Regions from separate parts of the Rhizobium sp. AN6A genome, predicted to be linked through region 3. Evidence: riboswitches for the same ligand, from Rfam matches in the RefSeq annotation. Region 3 holds a riboswitch; each other region holds the start of a gene.

What was found. Region 3 has a riboswitch for cobalamin ahead of nrdH (glutaredoxin-like protein NrdH). Riboswitches for the same ligand answer to the same signal wherever they lie in the genome.
Region 1: linked by a shared signal. The riboswitch ahead of bluB (5,6-dimethylbenzimidazole synthase) and the one ahead of nrdH (glutaredoxin-like protein NrdH) in region 3 are both predicted to bind cobalamin.
Region 2: linked by a shared signal. The riboswitch ahead of CRO62_RS03685 (DUF1852 domain-containing protein) and the one ahead of nrdH (glutaredoxin-like protein NrdH) in region 3 are both predicted to bind cobalamin.
Region 4: linked by a shared signal. The riboswitch ahead of CRO62_RS22015 (CbtB domain-containing protein) and the one ahead of nrdH (glutaredoxin-like protein NrdH) in region 3 are both predicted to bind cobalamin.

The regions. Positions count from the first base shown of each region.
Region 1 is NZ_OCNC01000004.1:2,657,160-2,663,136, reverse strand. Features, by position in the region: gene CRO62_RS25710 (NAD+ synthase) at 1-1,429, shown strand, start outside; gene CRO62_RS25705 (glyoxalase superfamily protein) at 1,579-1,956, opposite strand; gene CRO62_RS25700 (TolB family protein) at 2,149-2,979, shown strand; cobalamin riboswitch at 3,150-3,336, shown strand; gene bluB (5,6-dimethylbenzimidazole synthase) at 3,434-4,150, shown strand; gene CRO62_RS25690 (DUF2865 domain-containing protein) at 4,220-5,323, opposite strand; gene CRO62_RS25685 (NADP-dependent malic enzyme) at 5,482-5,977, opposite strand, start outside.
Region 2 is NZ_OCNC01000002.1:501,210-507,186, forward strand. Features, by position in the region: gene CRO62_RS03680 (methionine synthase) at 337-1,365, opposite strand; gene CRO62_RS03685 (DUF1852 domain-containing protein) at 1,391-2,368, opposite strand; cobalamin riboswitch at 2,471-2,684, opposite strand; gene ggt (gamma-glutamyltransferase) at 3,392-5,149, shown strand; gene CRO62_RS03695 (BrnA antitoxin family protein) at 5,445-5,675, shown strand; gene CRO62_RS03700 (LysR family transcriptional regulator) at 5,753-5,977, opposite strand, start outside.
Region 3 is NZ_OCNC01000004.1:1,126,161-1,132,137, forward strand. Features, by position in the region: gene CRO62_RS17975 (ATP-binding cassette domain-containing protein) at 1-259, shown strand, start outside; gene CRO62_RS17980 (nucleoside triphosphate hydrolase) at 256-885, shown strand; cobalamin riboswitch at 1,018-1,242, shown strand; gene nrdH (glutaredoxin-like protein NrdH) at 1,498-1,719, shown strand; gene nrdI (class Ib ribonucleoside-diphosphate reductase assembly flavoprotein NrdI) at 1,732-2,130, shown strand; gene nrdE (class 1b ribonucleoside-diphosphate reductase subunit alpha) at 2,118-4,307, shown strand; gene nrdF (class 1b ribonucleoside-diphosphate reductase subunit beta) at 4,324-5,298, shown strand; gene CRO62_RS18005 (alpha/beta hydrolase) at 5,327-5,977, opposite strand, start outside.
Region 4 is NZ_OCNC01000004.1:1,931,527-1,937,503, reverse strand. Features, by position in the region: gene dmeR (Ni(II)/Co(II)-sensing transcriptional repressor DmeR) at 1-195, opposite strand, end outside; gene CRO62_RS22045 (hypothetical protein) at 323-673, shown strand; gene CRO62_RS22040 (MerR family transcriptional regulator) at 770-1,183, shown strand; gene CRO62_RS22035 (GNAT family N-acetyltransferase) at 1,389-1,877, shown strand; gene CRO62_RS22030 (type 1 glutamine amidotransferase family protein) at 1,899-2,465, shown strand; gene CRO62_RS22025 (hypothetical protein) at 2,572-2,886, opposite strand; gene CRO62_RS22020 (CbtA family protein) at 2,891-3,607, opposite strand; gene CRO62_RS22015 (CbtB domain-containing protein) at 3,618-3,800, opposite strand; cobalamin riboswitch at 3,967-4,192, opposite strand; gene CRO62_RS22010 (c-type cytochrome) at 4,284-5,204, opposite strand; gene CRO62_RS22005 (c-type cytochrome) at 5,290-5,724, opposite strand; gene CRO62_RS22000 (LysE family translocator) at 5,840-5,977, opposite strand, start outside.

The DNA of each region.
Region 1 (5,977 bases), 1.5 Mb from region 3:
CGATGGCGGGCCGGGCGTCGTCATCGGTTTTCCGCGTCAGGGCGAAACGGGCCGGCACAATTCGGTTGCGCTTCTGGATGGCGGCAAGATCATCGCGCTGCGTGACAAGATCGACCTGCCGAATTACGGCGAGTTCGATGAAAAGCGTGTTTTCGCCGAAGGTTCGATCTCCGGTCCCTATAATTTCCGCGGTGTCAGGATCGGCATTCCGATCTGCGAGGAAATCTGGAACGATATGGGTGTGTGCGAAACGCTTGCCGAAAGCGGGGCGGAAATCCTGCTGGTGCCGAATGGTTCGCCCTATTATCGCGGCAAGCTGGATGTGCGCCATCAGGTGGCGCTGAAACAGGTAATCGAAAGCGGCTTGCCGCTGGTCTTCGCCAATCAGCTTGGCGGGCAGGACGAGCTGGTTTTCGACGGCGCGAGCTTCGGTTTCAATGCCGACAAGACCCTTGCCTTCCAGATGAGCCAGTTCGAGGCGACCCTTGCCGTCACCGACTGGAAACGCACCGAAGAAGGCTGGCGCTGCGAGAGCGGTCCCTTCTCGAAAATCCCTGAAGGCGAGGAGGCGGATTACCGGGCCTGCATGCTGGGCTTTCGCGATTACGTCAACAAGAACGGCTTCAAGAGCGTGGTTCTCGGCCTTTCCGGCGGTATCGATTCGGCGATCTGCGCTGCGCTTGCTGTTGATGCGCTGGGCGAAGAGCGGGTGCGCTGCATCATGCTGCCCTATCGTTACACCTCCGAGGATTCGCTGAAGGACGCAGCCGATTGCGCCAGAGCGCTCGGCTGCCGTTACGATATCGTGCCGATCGCCGAACCGGTGGATGGGTTCCTGTCGGCGCTTTCGGAAATGTTCGAAGGCACGGAAGAAGGCATTACCGAAGAAAACCTGCAGAGCCGCACACGCGGCACCATTCTCATGGCTGTTTCCAACAAGTTCGGCTCGATGGTGGTGACAACAGGCAACAAGTCGGAAATGTCGGTGGGGTATGCGACGCTTTATGGCGACATGAATGGCGGTTTCAATCCCATCAAGGACCTCTACAAGATGCAGGTCTACGCCATCTCCAGCTGGCGCAATTCCCATGTGCCGCCGGGCGCGCTCGGGCCGTCCGGCGAAGTGATCCCCGCCAATATCATCTCCAAGGCGCCATCCGCCGAATTGCGCCCCAACCAGACAGACCAGGATTCACTGCCGCCCTATCCGGTGCTGGACGATATTCTGGAGTGCCTGGTGGAAAAGGAAATGTCGGTCGAGGAAATCCTCGCGCGTGGCCATGATATCGCGACGGTGCACCGGATCGAGCATCTGCTCTATCTCGCCGAATACAAACGCCGCCAATCCGCGCCCGGGGTGAAGATCACCAAGAAGAACTTCGGCCGCGATCGCCGTTATCCGATTACCAACCGGTTCAGGGACAGGTAGTCGAAGGACGGCGTGGAGGGAGCTTGCTGGACCCCGGGTTTAGTTCGGGGTGACGGAGTGCGGATGCTGCGACTTCGCCATATATCGATGTCGAAGACGCATCATTTCCCTCCAACGGCGCGGACACGCCGCGCCGTTTCCCTATCTCGTTAAATAACCTGCCCCACATCGATGCGGTTGCCATCCGGGTCTTCGAAAACGAAGGCCCGCAGGCCATAATCCTTGTCTTGAAGACTTTTGATGATGCGAAGCCCGTGGCTTTTGCAAAGCGCGTGCAGCGCGTCGACGTCGCTGACCAGCATATGCGCCACATTGAAGGGGGCCGGTTTGTGCGTTGACTGCAATGTCAGGTGCAACTCGGCACTACCTTGTTTCAGGATCATGAAACCGACAGGGTTGCCGTTTTCGAAGGTCTTTTCAAAGCCCAGCACACGGACATAAAAGTCATGGGCCTTTTCGATATTCTTGACAGGAAGCATTGCGGCGATCCGACCGAAGCGGATGCCGTGATCGGCGATGGTATTCATCGCGGAACCTCGGATCTGGGAGAAACGGGCAGGGGTGCGGGCGGTGCCGGAACGCTGCTGTTTTTTCCTATTTGAATTTGCAGGGCGGTGCCTGCGGCAATAGGATCATAGTCACGGCGGTGGTGGATGCAAACGGAATGTTTGTGCCATTCAACGCTCCACGTCAGACGATCGACAGGCCCGGGAGGCAGCATGCGCAGTTCCATCGAAATCTTCAACATCCGCACCCGGCAGATGCGGGTGGTCTGGCAGACGCCGGAGCTGTTTGAGGCGCCGAACTGGTCGCCGGACGGGAAATATCTGCTTCTGAACTGCGATGGCCTGCTTTACCGCCTGTCACTTGCCGGCGACCCTTCGCCGGAAACGGTCGATACCGGCTTTGCGACAATCTGCAACAATGACCACGGCATTTCGCCTGACGGTTCGCTTTATGCCATTTCCGACAAGGTGGAGTTCGGCAAGAGTGCCATCTACCTTTTGCCATCGACGGGCGGAACGCCGCGGCTGATGACGAGGAACCTTCCCTCCTACTGGCACGGCTGGTCGCCGGACGGGAAAGGTTTCGCCTATTGCGGCATTCGCGATCAGGTTTTCGATATTTATTCCATGGACATAGACAGCGGCGTTGAGACACGCCTTACCCATGGTGAAGGCCGTAATGACGGGCCGGATTATTCGTCGGATGGAGAATGGATCTATTTCAACTCCAGCCGCACCGGCCAGATGCAGATCTGGCGGGTGCGGGTGGATGGCTCGGCCGTCGAGCGTATCACTGACAGCGCCTATGGCGACTGGTTCCCGCATCCGTCCCCCAGCGGTGACAAGGTCGTCTTCGTCTCCTACGACGCCGATGTCTTCGACCATCCGCGCGACCTCGATGTGCGCGTGCGGCTGATGGATATGGATGGCGGCAATGTCGAGACGCTGTTTGACCTTTTCGGCGGGCAGGGAACGATGAATTCGCCCAACTGGTCACCTGACGGGGATGAGTTCGCTTATGTGCGGTATTTTCCCGTTGGGTGATGCGGTAGGGGTGCTTCAGCCGGCGCGCGTCTGCGCGGCGAAAGGCCGCTTTTCAGCCGAAAGAGCTGAGCTGGTTGGAATTCCGGCTCAAGGCCGCGATGACGCAGGTGAGGCCACGGTCACATTGCCGCATCGCTGCGCAAGATACTTGTATTTGCAATCTTTGTTGCTCATAAGCTTCTTCGTCAGGTGCCCGCCCTTTACGGCGGGAGAATCGGGAATCCGGTGCAAGACCGGAACGTGCCCAGCGCTGTGAGGCGGATGCCCTTTTTCTTGATGCCACTGAATCCATTCGGGAAGGCGAAAGCGGGCGGATGAAGCCGAGTCAGAAGACCGGCCTGACAGGATAGACCAGACCGCGTGGACGGCGGCAGGTTGTTGCAGCAGCGCGTTGTGCAGGCGAAAACCGGAGCCGGTTTTCGTGGCAGCGCGCCAGCATTGTTGGGGATAGACGATGCCGACCGATCCACTCGCGACCAGTTCGCTCGACGGCAATGCATTCGATCACGCGCTTTCGCCCGCCTACCCGTTTTCCGAGGGGGAGCGAGAGGCGATCTACCGTGCCATCGAAACCCGCCGTGATGTGCGCGATCAGTTCCTTCCGGATCCATTGCCGGAAGATGTGGTCGAGCGCTTGCTGAAGGCGGCGCATTCCGCGCCCTCCGTCGGTTTCATGCAGCCGTGGAATTTCACGCTCGTCACTGACGGTGCGGTCAGGCAGGCAGCCTGGGTTGCCTTCAGCCGCGCCAATGGCGAGGCGGCGGCGATGTTCGAGGGGGAGCAGCAGGCGCTTTACCGCAGCCTCAAGCTTGAGGGCATCCGCAAGGCGCCGCTCAGCATCTGCGTCACCTGCGATCCGACACGTGGCGGCAAGATGGTGCTGGGCCGCACCCACAATCCGCGCACGGATGTCTATTCCACCGTCTGCGCCATCCAGAACCTGTGGCTTGCAGCGCGCGCCGAAGGCATCGGCGTCGGCTGGGTCAGCATTTTCCACGATAGCGACATTCGCACCATTCTGGAAATCCCCGACCACATCGAGATCGTCGCCTGGCTATGCCTCGGCCGCGTCGATACACTTTATACCGAGCCGGAACTGGCGGTGAAGGGTTGGCGCCAGCGCGTGCCGCTGGAGGAACTGGTGTTTCGCAATCGCTGGGGTGGGCGGTAAAGAGAAGACGCGACCGTCTTGTGAGTGAGACAGAGCGTTGCCAACTCCATACCGGGTGCTTGATAGGAGCTATTGCTGCGGCTGAATGCCCTTCAGCGCCGGGTTTTTCAGGTCGATCCGGCCTGTCTGGTCGGGCAGGAATTTAGGGCCGATGACGCGGACCTTGCTGTTGTTCGGGTCATAGTCGCGTTCCGGAACCGGTTGTTCCGGCGGTTTTGCGGCCTGCTGCAGTTCGGTGGGTTTCTGAGGGGTGTCACCTTGCGGTGATGGAATGGTCGTGATGCTGGAATAGGGTTTCTCAGCTTCCGGCCGCGCAGCCTCCTGCTGCTTCATCTCCTCGTGATAGGCGGCCATGTTGCAGGCGCAGCCTGGGGCTTTGGTTGAGGCATTTCGATAGGCAAAGGCGGTCGGCAGGTCCTTGTAGGGCTTTCCCGTTTCAGCCGAGACCATGTCAGCCGTTTCCTGCTCCGTCATGGAGTGGAAATAAAGCTCCGTCTGCGTACCCGGACACATTTTCTGGCATTGTTCGGCCTGCGCACGGAAATCGAGCGGCGAGGCATTGGAAGCGATGGGGAAAAACGAGCCGTCGCAGGTGCGCACGCACAGCGTCCGGAGCCCGCCTTCCGCAGCGGCATTGGGGTAGGGCGAAAGCCCTGCCTGTCCCGGCGGATTGCCCTGTTGGCCGAAGGCGTCGGGGTAACGTGTCACATCGGGGGCCGTCGGCTGGCGCGCTTCCGTTTCCGGAATGGCGCTGCAGCCATTGGCGTCAAGGGCGGCGAGAATGCGCTGGCGTCTGATGTCGCCATCATCGCTGCCCTGGGCCGCCATGGCATCGTCGCGGTCACGGATGATGGCATCGCGTTCGCTCTGCGCATCCGCCATCGCGTCGCTGATCTCTGCGCAGAGGTCGGCATTCGGGCTGCCATAAACGGTGACGCTTGCGGATGAACAGCCGTAACGGCGCAGATCGTTCCTGATCCTGCGAATCTCGATGTTCTGGCGGGTGAGCGCATTGGCGTAACGCCGTACCTCGGCCGTATTGCCGATGACGCGTGGAGGCTCGCGCAGTTGCGCATGGAGCGTATCGCAGACCTCATCCGCGAAAGAGGCGACCGGGGCTGTGAAAAGAAGGGGAAGCAGGAGGCCGATGATGCGGCGGTGGTGCCGGGTCAATTGTCCGTCCGTTCGATGTCTCCCTCAGCGCGGGAGGAGAGGGCGTTATACTTCACGAAATCCGTGTTTCAGGAAGATAACATAAGCTGTTGCCGCAATGCGGCAACAGCATGTTCAAAATTGCGTTAATGCGCCCGCAACATCACACCCCCACAACATCACACCGAAGGGTGCGATGCCTGCACGACGGCAAAGGCCGCCATGTTGACAACGCCGCGCGAGGTGACGCTGGGCGACAGGATGTGGGCGGGAAGTGCCGTGCCAAGCAGGATGGGGCCGACATGCAGGCCCTCCGTCAGCGTGCGGGTGACGCCGAGCGTGATGTTTGCGGCATCGAGGTTCGGGAAGACCAGCAGGTTCGCTTCGCCGGTCAGCACGCTGTTGGGCATCGCGCGCTTGCGCAGCGCTTCCGAAAGTGCCGAGCCGCCCTGCATTTCGCCGTCCACTTCCAATTCGGGTGCCGCTGCCTGCACGATCTTCAGGGCGCGGCGCATCTTGCGGGCGCTTTCCGAATCGCGCGACCCGAAATTGGAGTGGCTGGCGAGCGCGATCTTCGGCGTGATGCCGAAGCGGCGGATTTCCTTTGCCGCGAGAATGGCCATTTCAGCCACTTCTTCGGAGGTCGGATCGTTGTTGACGAAGGTGTCGGTGAGG
Region 2 (5,977 bases), on a different contig from region 3:
AGCAAGCAGCACCCATTTGACGTATACGGGTTCGTGGACGGTGGATAGCGACGGAATTACCATGGCAAGCGACTTGTCTTACGCCTTGAAAGGATGAAAACCGTCACATCCTCAGTTGATGGGGAATGAATGTGTAAATTTTCTAATCTGGCAACGTCCTGCTCTTCGGAATGGCCGGCTTGAGCAGGCGGTCTTGGCAGCTTCGCGCCAAGACGCGGACATCCTTCGAAGCCTTAAGGATGATCCGCGCCATGACCTTATAGCCCATTCGTAAGTGTCGCGATGGGCGCGGTGGCGGCGAACGGCTGCCATCCGCAGGTTCAGACTATCAAAAAATTAAACAGTGAGCTCTCTCCGGACGATCTCAGCTCCTGCGCTCAAGGAATTCAGCTTGCCTCTTGCCACACGACGAGACAGGGGGGCCATGCCGCAATTGGTGCAGGGGCAAAGTTTATCTGCGTCGACAAACTTAAGCGCCTTGCGCAGCGTTGCAGCGACTTCCTCCGGGGTTTCGATGGTATCGCTTGCCACATCGATGGCCCCGACCATCACTTTCTTACCTCGAACAAGTTCCAGAAGATCCATTGGAACATGAGAATTGTGGCATTCGAGTGAGATCATACCGATGCCGGATTTCTGCAGCTTGGGGAGAGTTTCCTCATACTGCCGCCATTCTGACCCGAGTGTCTTTTTCCAATCCGTATTGGCCTTTATGCCGTAACCGTAGCAGATATGGACGGCGGTCTCGCACTTCAGCCCTTCAATTGCCCTGTCCAAAGTGGCGACACCCCAGTCATTCACATCGTCAAAGAAAACGTTGAAGGCAGGTTCGTCGAACTGGATAATATCGACGCCGGCAGCCTCCAATTCCTTTGCTTCCTCGTTAAGTATCCCGGCAAATTCCCAGGCAAGCTTTTCACGGCTCTTATAATGGCCGTCAAAGAGAGTATCGATCATCGTCATCGGACCCGGCAAAGCCCATTTGATGGGTTGTTTGGTCTGTTGACGCAAAAACTTGGCGTCTTCGACGAACACGGACTTCTGGCGAGACACGGCGCCGACGACTGTCGGGACACTCGCATCGTAGCGATCGCGAATTCTGACGGTTTCGCGTTTTGCAAAATCGACCCCGTCGAGGTGCTCGATGAAAGTCGTGACGAAATGTTGGCGTGTTTGCTCGCCATCACTGACGATGTCGATGCCGGCCTGTTGCTGATCGTCCAGTGAAAGGCGCAGGGCGTCTCTTTTACCTTCCAGCAATTCCTCGCCCTCCAGTTTCCAGGGCGACCACAGTTTTTCGGGCTGCGCAAGCCAGGAGGGTTTCGGCAGGCTGCCGGCGGTCGATGTGGGGAGAAGTTTCTTCACGATGGGGACCTCTTCTAAGTGATGATCAGGCGGGGCAGTGAGCAAACAATTGCTCAAGGACGGCGCGGTATGGGTTGATGAAGTGTTTTTCGGTGAACTTGCCCTGATCCACCGCCAAGCGATTTCGTTCGTCGCGGTCGTAGATGATCCGGGTCAGCGAATAGTCCTGGTGCTTTAGGTTGGGCTGGTAAAATGTCCCGGCTGCTGCGTTCGCATTGTAGATTTCGGGGCGATAAATTCTCTGAAACGTTTCCATCGTGCTGATGACGCCGATTAGCTCAATATTGGAGTAGTCGCCCAGCAAGTCCCCAACAAAATAGAACGCCAGCGGCGCAACGCTGCCCGCAGGCATAAAGTAGCGAACCTGCAATCCCATTTTCCCGAAATACTGGTCGGTGGACGAGAACCCATTCTGCCGGTATTCGACGCCCATCACGGGGTGATGATTTTCGGTCCGGTAATAGGTCTTGCTGGTCGAGGCGCTGATGCAAATGACCGGCGGCTTGCGAAAGTGCGAACGGTAGGCATCCGACCGCAGAAAAGACTTGAACAGGTTTCCATGCAGGTCGCCGAAGTCGGCCGGAATGCTGAAGGCAGGAACGCCCTTGTTATGCTCCGGCAGCACAATGCTGAAGTCGTAGTCCCGCACATAGGAGGAGAAGTTATTCCCCACAATGCCGTCGATACGTTCACTGGTTTTGTGATCGATGATCGTCGTCTTCAGTATCTCGATGAGGGGAAATTTTTCACCTGCAACATCGAAGCTCATGTCGACCGAAATGATCTCCAACGCTACCGAGTATCGGTCCGATTTGGGATTATCCCAGTGCGCGAGGGCGTTGAAGCGGCTATCGATCATGCGCAGGACATTGCGCAGGTTCTCCTGCCGCTTTTCGCCCCTGGCCAGATTGGCGAAATTGGTGGTGATGCGCGTATGTTCTGAAGGACGATAGTCCTCATCGAAGGGTACGCTCGTGATCGTAAAAATGCAGGTCTGAGACATGTTGTGCCCCTATAAAGTTGGGGGCATGGGTCTGCGGACGCATAGCAAGACAGGCCGCAACAATGCAGCCTTTGCTACGGCACACTGGGACACCCCGCCCGTGGACGTTATTTCACCAAAGGCAGGTCTCCTGGCTCACGGATCATCACTTCCGTCCGTCTTCCCGGGGTAAACCAGTGACATATTGGACTTCAGCTCGCCGCTTACAGTTGCGGGGGCAGCGTCGGCTTTTCCGCATAACACGGAGCACCGACTTCCCTCTTAGCCCCGGCACGTTGCGTGCAACGACTGGGGAACCTTAGGCGTGATGACCATATTGTAAGCCACGTCATCGGTCAACATCATATAACGATATCTTTATGTCCTTAAGTCTGCGCTGCATCGTAGGTTCTGACCGAATAGATTGCATTCGGCGGTATCAGACGATTCTCACATACGCGGACCTGGCCGTGGCAAACTAAAGATGAATCGTCGACTGTCGGTTCGATTCCGACAAGCGCAGGTAAGCGTGCGTGATGACAGCTTCCGGGCAATAGTAGACGTCTCACGCCACGCAGTTGAAAGGATCAGAACCGGCGACGCCGTTATTAAAGCAGATGCGTGGAGACAACAGCGCCTGCATTTATTGCCCTTTCGCTCCATTCGATGTCAGTAGGCTTTAGCTCCTTCCGGTTTCCTGAAGAAGGCAGAGAAGTCCGCCGCCATATACCAACTCGACAGGCTTGTCGGATGGGAATGAGCAGATTTCCGTTTTCCAACGATAGGTCGACCCTTCGACATGATGGACATGCGGCGAAACAGCCACCATAGTGCCGAAAAAGAGCGGCGCGCCAGACAGACGCTCAATAGCGGGGCGAGCCAACGGACGGGGCTGAAATACCGGTGAAGGCCGAAGCTTTGCAGCAGTGAAGGAAGAGTTCTAAAAGTGGCCGTGCCGTGGTCGATAAAGGTTCGGCCTACCTGCTGGCTCAGTTGAATGCCCTACTACATTAACGAGTTGTACGTCGCTGGAGGATTTGGCTGATGAAAATGAGATTTCTCAGTGAGGGATTTTTCGCCCTGATGCTTTCCACCGCGGTCGCCTCCGCGCAGCAGGCGTCCGACACGGTGGCGCCCGAAAAAGCGACCGATATTGCGACTGCCAAACGCATCGAGTCAAAGAGCTTCATGGTAGCGGCGGCCAATCCGCTGGCGACTGAGGCAGGGCGTGATGTGATCGCCAGGGGCGGCAACGCCATCGATGCAATGGTGGCGGTGCAGGCCATGCTCGGCCTCGTTGAACCGCAGAGTTCCGGACTCGGTGGGGGTGCCTTCCTGGTCTATTACGACGCAAAAAGCAGCAAGCTGACGACATTTGACGGCCGCGAGACCGCGCCGATGGAAGCCACGCCAAAGCTCTTCCTGGATGACAAAGGTCAACCGTTAAAATTCATGAACGCAGTGGTCGGCGGCCGCTCTGTTGGCACGCCGGGAACGGTGCGACTTCTGGAGGAAGCCCATAAACGCTATGGAAAGGCGGAATGGGCAAGCCTCCTGAAGCCGGCCGAAACGCTGGCTACCGAGGGCTTTAAGGTGTCGCCGCGTCTTGCCTCCCTGATCGCGTCCGAGGGGGACCGGTTGAAGAAATATACAGAACCCCGGTCCTATTTCTTTGACACCTCCGGGGCCGCCCTGCAGGCCGGTGCTCCTTTGAAGAACCCGGCCTATGCCGAGACGCTTGCGGCGCTCGCCAAAGGCGGCGCCGATGCCTTTTACAAGGGGCGAATTGCCGAGGCGATCGTCAAGACGGTGCGCGAGGCGGCCGACAATCCCGGCGTGCTGTCGCTGGCCGATCTTTCCAACTATCGGGTCGTCGAGCGCGAGCCGGTCTGCTTTGTCTATCGTGCTCTTGACGTTTGCGGCATGGGCCCGCCGTCGTCGGGCGGAATCGCGATCGGCCAGATGCTCGGCCTAGTGGAGAATTTTGATCTCAAGACGCTTGGGCCAAAAAATGTCGACAGTTGGCGCATTATCGGCGACGCCCAGCGTCTCGCCTTCGCCGACCGCGAGCGTTACGTCGCTGATACCGATTTCGTGCCGCTGCCGATCAAGGGCCTGTTGGACAAGACCTATTTGGGCGAGAGGGCAAAGCTGCTCGACGGCGATAAGGCGTTGACCAACGATGCCGTCAAGGCCGGCGAGCCGGAATGGAACCACGCGCTGCTTTTCGGCCGGGATGCGGCGATCGAGTTGCCCTCCACAAGCCATTTTGTCATCGTCGACAAGGACGGAAACGTGGTCTCGATGACGACAACGATCGAAAGCGGCTTCGGCTCGCGTCTGATGACGAACGGCTTCCTGCTCAATAATGAGTTGACGGACTTTTCCTTCAAGACCCATGAAGGCGGTCTGCCGATCGCCAACCGCGTTGAGCCAGGCAAACGACCGCGCTCCTCCATGGCCCCGACGATCGTGATGAAGGATGGCAAGCCGCTGCTCGCCATCGGTTCGCCGGGCGGCAGCCAGATCATCGGCTATGTAGCGCAGGCGCTGATCGCCTATATCGACTGGGGCATGCCTGTAGAGGCGATCGTCTCCCAGCCGCATCTCATCAACCGCTTCGGCACCTACGACATCGAGGCCGGTACAAGCGCGGAAGGTCTGGCAAGGCCACTGAAGGCGCTGGGTTACGAGGTGAAACCGGGCGAGATGAATTCCGGTTTGCATGCCATCGAGATAACCGCCGAAGGTTTGATCGGCAGCGCGGATCCACGACGCGAGGGAGTGGCGGCAGGGGAATGAAACGCCCCGCCTGCGGAAAGGGCATGAGAGTAGGTCAACACAAAGGGTGTGTGTTTCGCCAAGGGGCGCCAACACCTTGACAAGAACCTGCGGCCTCCTGACGCAATTGTGGATGAGGGTGCACGATCTCTTCCAGATTGCGCGGGGAGGCTGACCGGTTTATCGGCAGCAATTACGTTCTTCCGGCTAACCACTACACGTGGGTTGCGACCACCGCTGTGTTTGACATACAGCCTGCAAACAGAAACTGACAGGCTGCGCTGTTCGAGCGCACGACACAAGAGGATACAACACCATGGCAACATCCCGACGACCGTCCAATCCCAAAGACGCAGCCGAGGCGCTATTCAAAGCGGCAAAGAAGGTCGCAGCGCCGGCCGTTGAACGGCCTGCAATTCCCAACACCAAGGAGCTTGTATCATTGAAGATCGACAGCGATGTGCTCGCACATTTTCAGGCCGACGGTCCGGGCTGGCAAGAGCGCATCAACGATACCTTGCGAGCCGCAATCAATGCGTCCAATTAACCTCTTGAAAGATCCCGAACCCGTGCCCCGCCAATAGCCGCCGCTGCGTTTAGCCTGTTGCTGTGATGAGTTTTCGGTCAACAGGGATTGCAGCTCCACCGCGGCGGCGTCCCGATGTGGTCGTTGAGCGCCTCCGTAAACGCCCTGACTTTTGCAGACGGCACCTGCAGCGAACGGAGGAGGTAGATACCGGAAGGCCTTTCATTCCACCTTTCCCCCGCCAGCGAAAGGCGGACAAGATCACCGGCTTTTACGGAAGGACCAGAGACCCAGCTTGGTAGGAGCGCCACACCCATCCCTGC
Region 3 (5,977 bases):
TGACGAACCGACGGCGGCGCTCGGCGTCAAGGAAAGCCGCCGCGTTCTCGAGCTCATTCTGGATGTGCGCTCGCGAGGGCTACCGATCGTTCTCATCTCGCACAACATGCCGCATGTTTTCGAGGTTGCTGACCGGATTCATATTCATCGGCTGGGCAAGCGTTTGTGCGTCATCAATCCGAAGGACTATACCATGTCCGACGCTGTCGCCTTCATGACGGGCGCCAAGGAAGCGCCAAAGGAAACGCTGGCCGCATGACGCTGAAGCTTGAAACGATCGTCGAAGACGTTCTTCGGCGGGCAGAGGATAAATCTCGTTTTATCATTGCCATTGCCGGTCCCCCTGGGGCCGGCAAATCTACGCTGGCGGATGCCCTGTGCGGTGCCCTCGTGGCGGGCGGCGAGGCTGCGGCTGTCCTGCCCATGGACGGCTTCCATATGGATAACGGTATTCTCGAAGAACGGGGGCTCTTGCCGCGAAAAGGCGCACCGGAAACCTTCGACGTGCGCGGCTTTCTTGATATCGTCTCCGCAGTTCGTCAGGGCGGGCAGGAAGTTCTTGTCCCGGTTTTTGACCGCTCCCGCGAAATAGCCATTGCCTCCGCTCGCGCCATCGCGCCCGAGACACGCTTCATCCTTGCCGAAGGCAACTATCTGCTGTTGAACGAGGCGCCGTGGACGAAGCTTTCCGGCAGCTTCGATCTTACCGTCTTCGTAGGCCCATCCGTTGCGGTGCTCGAGGAACGCCTGAGGGATAGATGGCAGGGCTATGGTCTCGATGCGACCGAGATTCACGCCAAACTTTTCGAAAACGATCTTCCCAACGGAAAGCGGGTGATCGAGAACTCCCGCCCCGCCGATATTCGCATCGATATCTGGGAATAAACCCGCCGCTTCCGTCCGTAGGCGGCATCGAGCATTTCCCGTTAAGCCTTTGTTGACCATGTGTTGAATCTTTTTGATCCACAGGGTGGGGCTTTGGCATGTCTAATTATTGACGAAAAAAATTCCTCATATACTATATGTGGTGTTCAAGGTTCTTTCGATTCGCAAGCGTCGGGAGCTAAGACGGGAATTCGGTGCGCAACACCATTATGGTGAAGCAATGCCGAAACTGCCCCCGCAACTGTAAGCGGTGAGCATCGTTCCGATTTGAGCCACTGGAGCTAAAAGCTCCGGGAAGGTGGGAATGGATGTTTTGACCCGCAAGTCAGGAGACCTGCCTTGAGCGAAAACGTCCACGGGCGGGGTGTCCGGAAGGAAGGTGTATGACGCAAATGAATTGCGTGCGCCCTTTTCTGCCCCCTCCAGAACAAGCTTCGGGGTGAAGTCATGCCAGTGCATTTTTATGAGTTTCTACGCTCGTCGGCGTAGACAGCGATCTTACGCGGCCTAAGCCGCGCGCCTCGCCAGAATGAGAGAACCGTCGCCACCCGCTTGCGATTGCAGGCGGGCAATGTTGAGCCGTGCGTAAAGGCGGCTTCGAAAGAGGAAACAATGACCGTCACCGTTTACAGCAAACCCGCCTGCGTCCAGTGCACTGCCACCTATCGTGCGCTTGACCGCATCGGCGTCAGCTATGAGATCGTCGATATCTCCGAAGATGCGGATGCCCTCGATCGCGTTCGCGGCCTTGGTTACATGCAGGTTCCCGTGGTCGTTGCCGGCGAACGCCATTGGGCGGGTTTCCGTCCGGACATGATTGGCTCGATCAGCTGAGGAGGCGGTGCGATGGGGCTGATCGTCTATTATTCCAGCCGGTCTGAGAACACTCATCGCTTCCTTCAGAAACTGGGGCGACGATTGCTTCGCCTGCCGCTCGGCGCCGAGGAAGACGTTCCTCACGTGTCGGAGCCCTATGTTCTCGTCACCCCCACCTATGGGGGCGGCGGCATGAAAGGAGCGGTACCGAAACCGGTTATCCGGTTTTTGAACGAGCCCTCAAACCGAAATCTCATTCGCGGCGTCATCGCGGCGGGAAATACGAATTTTGGCGCAGCTTTCGCATCCGCCGGAGATATCGTGTCGCGTAAATGCGCGGTGCCGTTTCTCTACCGCTTCGAGCTTCTCGGCACGGAGGAAGATGTCGCCAACGTCAATCATGGATTGGAACGATTTTGGACACGCTGACCTCGAGCGCGGTGCGCAACACGGATGCCAAACAACAAGTAACCGCCGCGCAGAAACACCTGGACGCGGGACTGGACTATCACGCGCTGAACGCGATGCTGAACCTTTACGATGAAAACGGGAAGATCCAGCTCGACAAGGACCGCCTTGCGGCACGGCAATATTTCCTCCAGCACGTCAACCAGAACACGGTGTTTTTCCATAATCTCAGGGAAAAGCTCGATTATCTCGTGACCGAGGGATATTACGAACAGGAGGTGCTGGACCAGTATTCCTTCAATTTCGTCCGTGACCTCTACGACGAGGCCTATGCCAGAAAGTTCCGTTTTCCGACATTCCTCGGCGCCTTCAAATATTATACGTCCTATACGCTGAAGACATTCGACGGAAAGCGTTACCTGGAGCGTTATGAGGACCGCGTCTGCATGGTGGCGCTGGCTCTGGCGCGTGGCGACGAGCAGCTTGCCCGCGATCTGATGGATGAAATCATTTCCGGCCGCTTCCAGCCAGCAACCCCGACCTTTCTCAACGCCGGCAAGAAAAGCCGTGGTGAACTGGTTTCGTGTTTTCTGCTGCGTGTGGAAGACAATATGGAAAGCATCGGCCGGTCCATCAATTCAGCATTGCAGCTTTCCAAGCGTGGCGGTGGCGTAGCACTGTCCTTGACCAATATTCGCGAAGCCGGCGCGCCGATCAAACAGATCGAAAACCAGTCCTCCGGCGTCATTCCTGTCATGAAACTGCTGGAAGATTCGTTCTCCTACGCCAATCAGCTTGGCGCGCGCCAGGGCGCTGGCGCGGTCTATCTGCATGCCCACCACCCGGACATCATGCGTTTCCTCGATACGAAACGTGAAAACGCCGACGAAAAAATCCGCATCAAGACCCTTTCGCTCGGCGTGGTGATCCCTGATATCACCTTCGAACTCGCGAGAAACAACGAGGATATGTACCTGTTCTCGCCCTATGATGTTGAGCGGGTCTATGGCGTGCCGTTTACCGAGATTTCCGTCAGCGAAAAATATCAGGAAATGGTCGCAGACAGCCGCATCCGTAAGAAGAAGATCAAGGCACGCGAGTTCTTCCAGGTCATCGCAGAAATCCAGTTCGAAAGCGGTTACCCCTACATCATGTTCGAGGATACGGTTAACCGCGCCAATCCGATCGCCGGCCGCATCAGCATGAGCAATCTCTGCTCGGAAATCCTGCAGGTCAGCGAGGCGAGCGAGTTCAACGACGATCTCTCTTACAGCCATATGGGCAAGGATATTTCCTGCAATCTCGGCTCGCTCAACATTGCTTCAGCAATGGATTCGGCCGATTTCGGCAAGACGATCGAAACCTCCATCCGGGCGCTGACGGCTGTTTCTGACATGAGCCACATCTCGTCTGTCCCTTCCGTGGAAAAGGGCAATGATGCGAGCCACGCCATCGGGCTTGGTCAGATGAACCTGCATGGCTATCTGGCGCGCGAGCGCATCTTCTACGGCTCGGAAGAAGGCATCGATTTCACCAATATCTATTTCTACACGGTGACCTATCACGCCATCCGCGCCAGCAATCGCCTCGCCGCGGAAAGGGGCCAGAGTTTCAAGGGCTTTGAAAACTCCAAATATGCCTCGGGCGATTACTTCGATAAATATACCGACCGGGAATGGCTGCCTGCGACGGAAAAGGTCCGCGATCTCTTTGAGAAAGCCGGCATTTCCATTCCGACACAGGAGGACTGGAAAGCGTTGAAGCAGGCCGTCATGGAGACCGGCCTCTATAACCAGAACCTTCAGGCCGTGCCGCCCACTGGCTCGATCTCCTACATCAACCATTCGACGTCCTCGATCCATCCCATCGTCTCGAAGATTGAAATTCGCAAGGAAGGCAAGATCGGCCGCGTTTATTACCCGGCTTCTTATCTTTCGAACGATAATCTCGAATATTATCAGGATGCCTACGAAATCGGTCCGGAAAAGATCATCGACACCTATGCGGCGGCCACCCAGCACGTCGATCAGGGCCTGTCGCTGACGCTGTTCTTCCGCGATACGGCGACGACGCGCGATATCAACCGGGCGCAGATCTACGCCTGGAAAAAAGGCATCAAGACCATCTATTACATCCGTTTGCGCCAGATGGCGCTGGAAGGCACGCAGGTTCAGGGCTGCGTATCCTGCACGCTCTGACTTGAGGGACAAGACAATGAACATTGCCGTAAAACCCGCGTCCCGTATTCGCGCGGTCAACTGGAACCGCATCGAGGATGACAAGGATCTCGAAGTCTGGAATCGCCTGACATCGAATTTCTGGCTACCGGAAAAGGTGCCGCTCTCCAACGATATCCCGTCCTGGGGAACGCTGAAGCCGGAAGAGCAGACCCTGACGATCCGCGTCTTCACAGGGCTGACATTGCTGGACACGATCCAGAATGGCGTCGGCGCCGTGCGCCTGATGGCGGATTCGGCGACGCCGCATGAGGAGGCGGTGCTTTCCAACATCTCCTTCATGGAAGCGGTCCACGCCCGCTCCTATTCCTCGATCTTCTCGACGCTCTGCTCCACGCCTGACGTCGATGACGCCTATCGCTGGTCGGAGGAGAACGAATTCCTGCAACGCAAATCCGCGCTCATCATGCGCGAATATGATAGCGGAAATCCGTTGAAAATGAAGATCGCCAGCGTGTTTCTGGAGAGCTTCCTGTTCTATTCCGGCTTCTACCTGCCGATGTTCTGGTCAAGCCGCGCCAAGCTTACCAACACGGCCGATTTGATCCGTCTCATCATTCGCGATGAGGCCGTGCATGGCTATTACATCGGCTACAAGTTCCAGCGCGCGCTCGAACGTCTGGGCGAAGCGGAAAAACAGGAGATCAAGGATTTCGCCTTTGATCTTTTGCTCGAGCTTTACGACAACGAGACGAAATATACCCAAGACCTCTATGACGGCGTTGGCCTGACGGAGGACGTCAAGCAGTTCCTGCATTACAACGCCAACAAGGCCTTGATGAATCTGGGTTACGAGGCGCTGTTTCCGCCCGAGGCCTGCCGGGTCAATCCGGCGATCCTATCGGCGCTGTCTCCCAATGCCGACGAGAACCACGACTTCTTCTCCGGCTCGGGCTCTTCCTATGTCATCGGCAAGGCGGTCGCCACCGAAGACGAAGACTGGGATTTCTGAACCGGTTGTCGCCAAAAACCCGCAAAAGTTATTGCGGGTTCACGACCTGGCTCGCAAGCCGGAAGGGGCTGGATACTGTTGCTCCGATAGCATCGAACACAAAGGCACCCGCGCGGCCTATGCCATTTTCGCCGTTGCCGTTCCGGCTCGCCTCCAGTTGCGGCACCAGCGACGCGAGTGCCGCATAGCGGTCGTGGTTGAGCGGATCCGACGCCTTGAGGTTGGAGATGTCAACGAACTGAACGCCCTCTTTCAGGGCGGCTTCCTGCACTTGAGGATCGGTCACATCCAGCGCGCCGATGCGGGTTACGTCGGCTCCCAGGATGGAGGAAGCCTTCAGGGCGCGGTCGTCCTTGGAGACGAGAACAGTAAGCGGCGGATTGAGCCTTCCCACCACCTCGATCTGCTTGCGGAAAACATCGGCGTCGATATCCGGCGCGGCCAGCACCACCTGTAGTTTGGAGAGCACATCGTTCCTGCCTTCGAAGCGCAATTGTCGCAGCGCTTCCATGACCAGCCAGCCGCCCATGCTGTGACCGAACACGACAATGCTTTTTTTCGGTGTCTGCCTGGTAAGGTCGGTCAGCACCATGGCCAGCGCGTCTCGCGAATAGGTCGCTGATTCCTTGTCGGCCACGTAACCGGTGACGCTCGCCTGAGACGGCCAGGAAAAGACCAG
Region 4 (5,977 bases), 810 kb from region 3:
GACGTGCTCATGCAGATGTTCCTGCATCACCTCCCCCGTCAGGCCGGAAAGCGCACCGCGCACCGAGGCCAGCAATTGCAGCACCTCGCCGCAGGGCTTGGAATCGTCCAGGGCACGCTCCACCGCCTCCATCTGCCCCTTGAGGCGACGGATGCGAGCGAGAAGCTTCTCCTTGTTGCGGATCGTATGGGACATGAGTACCTCATATACTATAGGGGGGTATACTATATTGCGATGTTTTTTGGTTCAAGCCCTGCGCGACGCAATCTTCGCGAATGTTTCGACCCCTAAAAATACCCCATGAAACTTAGGGGACTCAGTCATGACGACTATCGCAGCAACAACCAGCAGCTACGCAACTCCGGTCCGGACCCTTGAGCCGGCAAAGACCAGGGAAACCAATGCAACCACCGAGGCCCTGCTGGAACTGACACGGGCGGCACACCGCGCGATTTCCAGCGCCGAGAGCGTTGCCGTTTCCGCCGCACCCGCTGCCGCCAGCGTTTCCGCCGGCCTTGCCGCAGCACTCTGGAACCTCGACAGCGGCGCACAGGCCAGAACCGAACCGGCGGTAGATATCGCCGCATCCGTGCAGCCTGACGCCGCCGCCAGCATCGAGACAGAAGTTCTCAAAGCCCTGGCGCAGGCACTCGGCGTGGATGCCGCCGCCTGACACCCATTGAACGGCAGGCTGAAAAGCTATATCTCTAGAGACTAGAGCATCCGGTTCGTTCTTGTCCCGGCTGCTCTTGAGGATATGGAGAAGGCAATGCTGTCCATCGGTGAATTGTCCAAACGTACCGGCGTGAAGGTTCCGACGATCCGCTATTATGAGCAGATGGGCCTCATCCGCGAGGCAGACCGCTCGGAAGGCAACCAGCGCCGTTACGAAAAATCCGATCTCGAAAGGCTGGCTTTCATCCGCCATGCCCGCGATATCGGGCTCAATATCGACGCCATCAGAGAATTGATCGCGCTCAGCCAGCACCGGCAAATGCCGTGCGAGGGTGCGGATCGCATTGCCGCCGAACACCTCGCCCATGTCCGCGAAAAAATCACCAGCCTCAAAAAGCTCGAGCATGAGCTGGAACGTATCGTCTCCCATTGCCATGGTCATTCGATCGAGGATTGTTATGTCATCCGCGCGCTTTCCGACCATGGCATGTGCGAAGGGGAGCATTGATGCTGAAGAGCAGGCTTGACAGATTTCAGATTCGAGCGCATTGCATGGACATGATCAACGAACGCGCACCCATCTCCTGCTCGTACTTTTGGGCCTACCTGTAAAGGGCGGCTCGACAGATCATTTTGTCAACAAGCCGCCGTCAGGCGGCTTTGTTGTTTTTCAAGCGTCCTGACGGCACCGATAAAACCGAAGGACCAGAAAAATGACCGAAGATAGTTCCCTTACATTGGAAAGACCGCCCGTCGTCATCATTCGTGGCGCACGCAAGACCGATTTGCCTGAGCTCAATGAGATGATCACCCTGCTTGCCACCTTTCATGGCGATGCGGCGGCGATTACGCCGGCGAAACTGGAACGCGACCTGTTCGGCCCGCTTCCCTGGGTGCATGGGCTGGTGGCGGAAGCCGACGGCGCATTGATCGGTTACGCCCTGATGCTGCCGCTCTACAAGGCGCAGGAAGGCCGCCGCGGGCTTGAGCTGCACCATCTTTTCGTGCGTGACGGTCACCGCGGCCATGGCACCGGCCAGCACCTGGTTTCCCGCGCCCGCGATATCGCCAAGCGCCTCGGTTGCGACTATCTTTCCGTCAGCGCCACGACCGGCAATGTCGCCGCGCATCGTTTCTACGAAAGCATGGATTTCGCGCCGCGCCCGGTCACCGGCATGCGCTACATGCAGTCTATCGCCTGATTGCAACCTTCGGAGACGGCCATGACACGGATTGCCATTGCGCTTGCGCAGGATTTTGCGGACTGGGAACCGGCGCTGCTTGCTGCCGCCGCGCGCGGCTATCTCGGCGTCGAGATCGTTTACGCAACCCCGGACGGCCAGCCCGTGGTTTCAATGGGCGGGCTCAGCGTTACGCCCGACACATCCTATGACGCGCTTGATCCTGCTAACATCGATGCGCTCGTCATTCCCGGCGGCCTCAGCTGGGAAAAGGGAACGGCTGCCGATCTTGGCGGGCTGGTACAGCGGTTTCGCGAGAAGGGCCGACTGGTTGCCGGCATCTGCGCGGCTGCCAGCGCGCTTGCAGGCACGGGCGCCCTTGATGACGTCGCCCATACCGGCAATTCGCTCGCCTCTCACAAGGCCTATCCGTCCTATCGCGGCGAAGCGCTCTATCGCGACCAGCCGAAGGCGGTCAGCGATGGCGGCATCGTAACCGCAGCCGGCAGTGCACCGGTCAGTTTCGCAGTGGAAATTCTGAAACACCTCGGCCTCTTTGGTCCGGAAGCCGAGGCGGAACTTCAGGTTTTTACGGCGGAACACCGGTGAAGCTCACCTTGGTGTCGAGAGTTTTGCAGATCCTCTCATCGTCATTCCTGTGCCTGTCACAGGAATGACGGCGCGCAAAGCATGAGCGTCCAGACAATATCGCGCATTACCCGCGATCAAGCACCCTGCACGCGCGGGGCGCAGGCTCCGCTCCCTCCCCCGCAATCGCACGGCGGATATCGCGGCTGTTGAGATGCAGACTGCGACCGGCCGGCAAAGCCGAGCGTTTTATCTTGGCAAGGGCTGCGGCCGTAAAGGCAGCCTCATTCTCATGAAAATAGGCGAGCGCCGCTTCCCGTTCCGGGCTGACGCCGAGGACTGCCTTGAAAGCAAGGCGATGCACGGCGCAGGAAGCGCCGTGACCGGGAACGGCAAAACGCAGCGCATCGAGTTCGTCACTCCATTCGGCTGCGTCCTGCATGGTTTCAAGCCGACTGGAAGCGTTTCAGGAAGAACGCGCTCAATGTTCCGAGCAGGGCCCAGAAGACAAAGCTGGTCACGGTGGCGGCAACGATGAACTGGCGTTCCAGCGGCAGCGGTGCCAGCGCATGTTCACCTTCCGGCGGCAGGGGCGCGCCCACCACATGGGGTGCAACGATCAACACCAGTGCGAGCACGATTGTCCAGGGTTCGCGCCGGAACGCGATCAGCGCAATGCCGCCTGCGGTTGCCGCAACCGTCGAAAGCCACCAGATCTGCCGCGCCTCAAGCGCGGCGGCCGGGCTGCCCGGCAGTTCCGGCGGCAGGCCGATCATCGGCGCAAGCATGACGGCGGCAAAACCGGCCACACCCCACAAAAGGCCTTCGCGCCAGCCGGCATTGGTGCCGCGCAGCGAGATGAGGCCGGTCAGCACCAGCGCATAACCGATGGCGGTCAGCACGTTGGCGGCGACCGTATAGGCGGTGCGCTCGAAGCCGTCGGCCGGAGACCAGGCTTCCTCATTATGTTCGTGCGCGGGAATGGCAGCGCCGGTCGTGGCCGGAGCATCATGGCTGTGGGGCGCTTCGCCACCGGCATTTTCATAGGTTTCCGCCTTCAGGATCAGCGGCGTGGTGCCGAAAGCCTGCATGGCCGAAACGGCGAAGCCGCCAACGATGCCGACGAGGACGGCGGTAAAAACGATATTGCGAAAGAACGACATGCTTTCCCCCTCAATGGCAAGGGAAAGCATTGGCATGACGTGTGTCATGCGCGGCGTTGTGAACGGCTTCCACATGCGAAAAGCCGACAAAACCGACGACGAACAGGCCAAGCACGATCGCCGTCAGCGATTGCGCGAAGCTGCCCGTTTTTGCTGAAACGGCGGCATTTGCCGTATTCTGGTTGATGGACATGGTGACCCCTCTTACGGCGCGACCCCGCGCCTTTAGACGCGGCGGAACGGCAAAACGCCGTGCAGCCGCATGCGATACACTTCACCACGGGGATACGAGACTGACACAGGGCGGCACGTTCAAGCGCCACCACCCTGAAATTCCGCTCTTCCGGACACCCCGCCGGCATGGACATTTCTGTGATGGCAGGTCTCCTGGCTTACGGGTCAAAACCTGAAACACCTTCCCGGCATTGCCCTCGCCCATATCCGGCGAGATGCTTACCAGTGGCATTTCGTTTCAGGCTCTCCGCTCACAGTTGCGGGGGCAGCCACGAATGAGGATGTCTCCCTATCGTGTTCCCTTTTCACCTTCCGGAACGCCCGGAAGGAACCATCACAGGATCGTTATCCGATGGGTGCGGGTGGGAGTCAATGGCAGGCCGGCGTGAGAATTGCGCACTGTTGCTGGATGCCGGATCAAGTCAGGCATGACGGCAAAGGGCTACCGCGCCGGGATGGCCTTCAGATAGGCGGCGATCGCATTGCGGTCATCGGCGGTCAGATGCGCCATATTCTGCTGGACCTTGACCATGGAGCCGCCGACGCTGTCGAATTCCGGGGTGAAGCCGGTTTCCAGATAGTTGGCAATATCGGCCGCCTCCCAGCTTCCTACGCTCTGCGAGCCGGGGGTGATATCGGGAATGCGGCCCTCGCCTTCGGGATTGGGACCACCGGCCAGCCATTTGCCATCCAGAAAACCGCCAAGCGCATTGCGCGGCGTGTGGCATTCGCCGCAATGGCCCGGGCCTTCCACCAGATATTGGCCGCGCAGCAATTCGGCATTGGCATCGGCAAGCTCGACGCGGGGTGGCGCGGATGTATCGAAATAGAGGAATTTCCAGCCGCCCAATGCCATGCGCATGTTGAGGGGGAACGGCAGTTCGTGATCCGGCGCATCATTCTGGCTGGCGGGCAGAACCCGCAAATAACCGAAGAGGTCGTTGATGTCCTTCTGCGTCATGCGGGCATAGGAGGCGTAAGGGAAGGACGGGTAGAGATGTTCGCCGTTCTTGCCGACGCCGCGCGTCATCGCATCGCCGAATTCCGAAAGCGTCCAGCCGCCAATGCCATGCTGAGGATCGGAGGAAATATTGGGCACATGAAAGGTACCGAAGGGGCTTTTCAGCGCCTGCCCGCCCGAGAGCGTCAAAAGCGCATCGCCCTTGGCATCTGGTGCCGCATGGCAACTTGCGCAGCCGCCCGCCCAGAACAGCGTTTCGCCATTGGCAAGGTCCGGCTCGCCAAGGCTCACCCAGTGGCTGGGTGCCTGACGCAAAGGCGCAGTGACCCAGGCGAAAATGCCGAAACCGGCAATGGCCGCCACCGCGATCCCGCCCGCGAGCTTCGTCCAAATGGAGGCCATGACCCCTCTCCCCATTATCACCTGATGAGATCAGGCGTCATTCCCGCTGAAAAAACGCCGCCGGGAAGCGGCGTTCTTAATAGGATTATTTCTTAAGACGGTAGGTCTGGTGGCAGGCACCACAATCGGCACCGAGGGTCTGCATGGCGGTGGTCACACCTGCCTGATCGGCCGGAAGGCTGGCAAGAACCTTGTCCGCATCGGCACCGAGCTTGGCGGCCTTGGACTTGAAGTCATCGAAATTTTCCCAGATCGCGGGTGCCGCAGCACTGCCGGTCTCGCTGCCTGGGGGAAACTGGTCGGGGAAAGCCTTGGCGTTGGTGCTGATGGTCGTCACGGCAGCCTTTACGACTTCGGCGTCATAAGGCTTCTGGCCCTTGGAGATGGCAGCAAGCGCACCCATGGAGCCGCCGATCTGCTTCATCATGCCTTCACGTTTTTCGACTTCGCCGGCAGCGTAGACCGCTCCGGCGCAAAGACAGCCGAAAAGCATGGCCGCCGCGATGGTTTTCAGTTTCATACACTCTCTCCTTGATTCCGGCAGATGCCGAACGCGCGATAACGGCGCGAGGATGCCCTTTCCGCATGGCGAAAAGAAGTCACATTGCAGTGAATTTCCCCAAGAAAACAGAAGTCTAGGAGAGTGCTTCCCAAAGCGTAACCAGGGCTGCGGCAATCAGCATGAAACCGGCGGCGCGGCCGATGAAAATCGTCGCGGCAGGCGAGGAAACGAGCCATGCCCGGCTTTTATCCGCCGTCAGCGCCAGAGCGCC